One region of the Arthrobacter sp. SlRoot2-15 genome, then DNA from elsewhere that is predicted to be linked to it. Evidence: riboswitches for the same ligand, from Rfam matches in the RefSeq annotation. Region 1 holds a riboswitch; the other holds the start of a gene.
The links. Region 1 has a riboswitch for S-adenosylmethionine ahead of AC6I9V_RS09615 (DUF1737 domain-containing protein). Riboswitches for the same ligand answer to the same signal wherever they lie in the genome.
Positions count from the first base shown of each region.

Region 1 (2,781 bases):
CCCAGCTGACCGCGGGCTGTTCCTCGAGCCAGCCGGCCAGCCGCAGCGCGGAGGCGGAAGAGTGGTTCACCCGCAGGCCCATGGTCTCCAGGCCCTTGGTGAGTACCCAGGCGTTGAACGCCGAGAGCGCCGGGCCGGTGTGGCGCATAAGCTGCTTGACCGGGCCGTCGATGAACTCTTTGGTGCCCAGGATCGCGCCGCCGAGCACCCGGCCCTGGCCGTCGATGTGCTTGGTGCCGGAGTAGACGATCACGTCTCCGCCGAGTTCCCCGCAGCGCTGGAGCAGGGGGGTGGCAAAAACATTGTCGACGACGACCGTCGCGCCGGCGGCGTGCGCCAGTTCGCTCACGGCGGCGATGTCCACGATTTCCTGCATCGGGTTGGACGGGGACTCGAAGAAGACCGCCGTCGTCGGTTCCGACAGCGCCGTGCGCCACTGGTCCAGGTCCGGGCCGTCCACGAAGACCGTCTCTACGCCCCAGCGCGGAAGGATCTCGTTGAGGATCACAAAGCAGGAGCCGAACAGCGAGCGGGCCGCGACCACCCGGTCGCCGGCTGCCAGCAGCGCCCCGAGCGCGGTGAACACCGCGGACATGCCCGAGGCGGTGGCGAAGCATGCCTCGGTGCCCTCGAGCAGCCGGAGCCGCTCTTGGAACGTGGCCACCGAGGGGTTGCCGTAGCGCGAATAGACAAAGCGCTCGTCCTCGCCGGTGAAGGCACGCTCCGCCGCGGCGGCGGATTCGTAGACGAAGCCGGAGTTCAGGAAAATCGGCTCGGTGGTCTCCTGGAAACCGGTGCGGTCAAGCCCGCCGCGGACTGCCTGGGTGTCCGGGCTCCAGCCCTGGGCGTCGGGATTGAAGCCCACTTAGCGCTCGTCCCGGTTGGTCGGGAGGCCGCGGTTCTTCCAGCCATTCACGGTGCGGGCGCCGGAGGTATCCGGTTCGCCCTCGAAGCCTTCCAGGACGTTGTAGGCGGTGAAGCCGGCGGCCGTGGCGGCGGTGGCAGCCGCCACGGAGCGCGCACCGGAGCGGCAGAGGAAGATGAGGTCGGCGCCGCCGTCGTCCGGCAGCTGCGCCCGCAACTGCTCCAGGAACCCCGGGTTAGGGGAGCCGCCGGCCAGCGTCCACTGGATGAACAGCGGCTCCCGGCGTCCGCCCGCGGTCTCAGGGATGCCAATATGTGCCCACTCGCCCTCGGTGCGGACGTCCACCAGGACGGCGCCGGCCTCAATCCGCGCCCAGGCCTCCTCCGGGGTCAGGTCTCCGGCGTAGCTCACGCGTGGCCTTCGCCCTCGAACTCGACGGCGTCGAGTTCGTCCACCGCGTTGGCGACGGCGGCGTCGGCGCTGGCGATCGCGGCCGGGAGCACCACGGCTTGGGCCACGATCACGGTGCTGCCGTTGAAGGTGGCCGAGGGGCTGCCGTGCAGGACGTAGCCTTCGGCCAGCGCGGCGGAGACGCGCTCGCAGAAGGCGCGGTCGTCGGGGCCGGTGAACAGGCGGTAAGCCAGCTTCTCCTCGGCGCGGGGGCCGGCCGGGGACGGTGCGGGGGCTGTCCCGGTTGCTGTATCAGGCACAGCGGGGGCGGACGCGTCAGGCATGACGGATCTCCTTCTTTCACGCTTGCAGCTCGAATTTCGATATGCCGAGTATTCACCTGAGGCACCCCGCCGCGAAAGGGAGGGTTGCCGACCGGCCAGTCAGGGCTTGGCGCCGGGTCTCATTACTCCCGAAAAACCTAACACCTGCGACGGCGGCGGGCAGAGCCGCCGCTGTCATGTTAAGTCACTATGCGCTGGCCCGCCGATGCCGTAGGCTCACCCGTATCGCGTCTGCGGGCGGTGTGGTGGGGGCTCATTGCGCAGTCCGGCCCTGGCCGCCGCCCGGACTGTTCCCCTGGCCCTTTCGGCGAGATGCCAGCTACTTCAACGGAACCGGGGAACTCCATGAACCTGCCCATGAACCTGCGCCGCAGCGCACCAGCATCCCTCCTGATTTCAGCGGCCCTCGCGCTGGCCGGCTGCGGCCAAACGACGACGCCGGCCACGTCTCCGGCGAACACCGTCGAGCCGGGCTCAGCCGCCGCCTCGCAGGCCGCCGGCCAGTCACGTAGCGCGGCGCCAACCCCGACGCCGACGCCGAAGGCATTCACGGGGGCCGAACTGACGGCGATTATCGCGGGGCTTGCCGACGGCGAAGGGAATGCGCTTACGGTGGTGCCCGCGGAGCAGTTGGAGAAGGGCATCGAGATCTCGAAGCAGACGATGTCGGAGGCCGTGATATCCCCGGCAGAGTGCGCCGTCGTGGCGGACAGCAACGCCCAGATTCCGGCCGGCAGCACCTATGCCGGCGGTGTCGCCAAATCCACCACGGTCCAGGCCCTCACCGTCGTCACGCTGGTCGCCGTCGCGGATCAGAAACAGCTGGGGGTGAACCTCGAGGCGGCCGTGGCCAAAAGCAAAAAATGCACAAACTTCAGCATGGAGATCCGCGGCCAGAAGATCACGAGCCAGACCGAGATCCTGCCGGTGAAGACCAGTGCGGACACCTCGTTCGGCTCGCTGGCCACCCAGACCCTGCCGAGCGGGCAGCTTTTGACGACGTTGCTGGTGACGGGCGTCAAGGGAAACCTGTCGGCCTCGGCGGTGGCCACAGGCCCGGATGTCACGCGGGCGGCGGCGGCCACGCTGGCCCGGCTCGTGGACGAAGCCCTCGCGCAGGGCGCCACCCGGAGCTGAGCGGCGGCGCTACTGGATCGTGGCGTACAGCGCGTTCAGCTCGGC
Region 1 is NZ_AP046058.1:2,107,525-2,110,305, forward strand. Features, by position in the region: gene AC6I9V_RS09605 (O-succinylhomoserine sulfhydrylase) at 1-865, opposite strand, end outside; gene AC6I9V_RS09610 (rhodanese-like domain-containing protein) at 866-1,276, opposite strand; gene AC6I9V_RS09615 (DUF1737 domain-containing protein) at 1,273-1,599, opposite strand; SAM riboswitch class IV at 1,613-1,726, opposite strand; gene AC6I9V_RS09620 (hypothetical protein) at 1,945-2,736, shown strand; gene AC6I9V_RS09625 (aminodeoxychorismate lyase) at 2,746-2,781, opposite strand, start outside.

Region 2 (2,781 bases), 960 kb from region 1:
GCTGTCCTCGGCGAGGAATTCGGCAGCTCCGGCCACGGCTCGCGCCGCTGGATCATCGACCCGATCGATGGCACCAAGAACTTCGTCCGCGGCGTCCCCGTCTGGGCCACCCTGATCGCCCTCGTCGACGAGGGCGAACCCGTGGTCGGCGTCGTCAGTGCCCCCGCCCTGGGCAAGCGCTGGTGGGCGGCCAAGGGCGCCGGGGCCTACATGGGCCGGTCGCTGGCCGCGGCCACCCGGCTGAAGGTCTCCAACGTTTCCCAGCTCTCGGACGCTTCGCTGTCGTACTCTTCCCTGGGCGGCTGGAAGCAGCGCGGCAACCTGGACGAGTTCCTCGGGCTCACCGAGGAAGTCTGGCGCACCCGCGCCTACGGCGACTTCTGGTCCTACTGCCTCGTGGCCGAGGGCGCCGTCGACATCGCCTGCGAGCCGGAACTCAACCTCTACGACATGGCCGCACTGGTCCCGATTGTCACCGAAGCCGGCGGCCGCTTCACCTCCCTCGAGGGTGAGGACGGCCCCTTCGGCGGCAACGCCCTGGCCACCAACTCGATCCTGCACTCGGAAGTCCTCAAGCGCCTCAACCCGGACCTCGACGACCTGCTCTAGGCGGTCCCGCTCCAGGCCGGCCGTAACACTGGGCTTCATATTCGGGCCTTCCTTTTCCGTGCGGAGTGCCATGTCCTAGGCTCGAAGCAGGTCACGAGTGCCAGCGCGAAACCCCGGTTTGCTGGCCGGCAACCCTCCATTCGCGGCGGGGTGCCCCGGGTGACGACCTGGCCGGTCCGGAGCGGACCCGGCAAGCGCGGATCCCCTGTGAGCGGGGTCCTTTCCGAGCGAGGTCCCATGACGACTGCCACCATCCCCAGCCACCCCTCCGCCGGCGCACCGGCGCACCCCGATGCCCGGTTCGACGCCGCCAGCCGCCCGCTGTCCGCGGTCTCCGGCGCCGAAATCCAGGCCCCGCTGATCCAGGGCGGCCATGTCCGCTACGCCAACCTGGACTACGGCGCCTCCGCCCCGGCACTGTCTGTGGTTTCCGCCTACCTGAACGAGATCCTGCCGTACTACGCCAGCGTCCACCGCGGCGCCGGCTACGCCTCCCAGCTCAGCACCTCGGTTTACGAGAACGCCCGGAACATCGTCCGCGGCTTCGTCGGCGGCCGTCCGGACGACTCGGTGATCTTCACCCGGAACACGACCGACTCGCTGAACCTGCTGGCCGGCTGCCTGCCCGTCGCCGGGGGCCGGCACACCGGCGAGGTGCTGTACCTCGACATCGAGCACCACGCCAACCTGCTGCCCTGGCAGAACGTCCCGCACCGCAGCGTCGTCGCCGCCGGCACCCTGGCCGGCACGCTGGCGCGGCTGCGGGAGGAACTTGCCCACGGCGGCGTGAGCCTGCTCGCCGTCACCGGCGCCTCCAACGTCACCGGAGAAATCCTGCCGATCCGTGAACTCGCCGCGCTGGCGCACGAATACGGGGCCCGGATCGCCGTCGACGCCGCCCAACTGGCCCCGCACCGCCGCATCGACATCACCGCGGACGACGTCGACTACCTCGCCTTCTCCGGGCACAAGCTCTACGCCCCGTTCGGTGCCGGCGTACTGGTCGGCCGCCCGGACTGGCTCGACGCCGGCACACCCCACCTCGCCGGGGGCGGCGCCGTGCGGGACGCCCGGCTCGACGCCGTCAGCTGGACCACCGGACCGGCCCGCCACGAGGGCGGCTCCCCCAACGTCCTGGGCGCCGCCGCGCTGGCCCGCGCCACCGAAGTCATTGCCGCCCTCGACGAGCAGCAGTGGCATGCCCACGAGGACGCCATCCGGTCCTTCCTCGTCGAGGGACTGGAGCGAATCGACGGCGTGAGCGTCCACCACATTTTCGAGGACACCGGCCACGCGGGGAACCCGGGCACGATCGGCGTTGTGAACTTCTCGGTTGCGGGCTACGACGCCGGCCTGGTCGCCGCGTACCTGTCCGCCGAGCACGGCATCGGCCTGCGCGACGGCCGGTTCTGCGCGCACCCGCTGCTCAAGCGCCTCGGCCTGCCCGCCGGCTCCCTCCGCGCCAGCTTCGGCCTCGGCTCCCGGCTCGACGACGCGCAGCGGCTGCTGGCCGGACTCGAAGCGCTGCGGCGCAACGGCCTGGGCTGGGACTACGTTGTGGACGCCGGCCGCTGGGTCCCGGCCAACGACACCCGCAGCTATCCGCACTGGGCGCCCAACACGCCGGGCACCGCCGGCGCCGCCCCCTGCACCCTGGACTAGCGTCCGGTTCGTCATCGAGGGCCGGCCGGGCGGCCCGCCGCGGCCCCGTGCGGTAAATTCTGTAGGTACGCACCAAAAGCTGCCGAAGGAGATCGCACGTGGCACGCGGCGGCCCCAACCTGCACGGGGGACCCAAACTGCAGCATGACCGCCGGCGGGAGCTCGGGGAGAGCTTCCAGGACGGCGGCGAGCACTATGACCGGGTGCGGCCCGGTTACCCGGCGGACTCCGCCGACTGGTTGATCCCCGCCGGAGCCCGCGACGCGGCGGACCTGGGCGCCGGCACCGGAAAGTTCACCGCGCTGCTGGTCGAACGGGGGCTGCGGACCGTGGCCGTGGATCCGTCCCCGGACATGCTCGAACAGCTGCGCCGGGCCCTGCCGGGCGTAGCCGCCGTCGAGGGGACCGCCGAACGCACGTCCCTGGCACCGGAGTCCTTCGACCTGGTCACGGTGGCGCAGGCCTGGCACTGGTGCGATCCGCTGCTGGCCAGCACCGAGGTGGCGCGGA
Region 2 is NZ_AP046058.1:3,070,454-3,073,234, reverse strand. Features, by position in the region: gene hisN (histidinol-phosphatase) at 1-609, shown strand, start outside; SAM riboswitch class IV at 699-812, shown strand; gene AC6I9V_RS14195 (aminotransferase class V-fold PLP-dependent enzyme) at 847-2,271, shown strand; gene AC6I9V_RS14190 (class I SAM-dependent methyltransferase) at 2,370-2,781, shown strand, end outside.
Region 2: linked by a shared signal. The riboswitch ahead of AC6I9V_RS14195 (aminotransferase class V-fold PLP-dependent enzyme) and the one ahead of AC6I9V_RS09615 (DUF1737 domain-containing protein) in region 1 are both predicted to bind S-adenosylmethionine.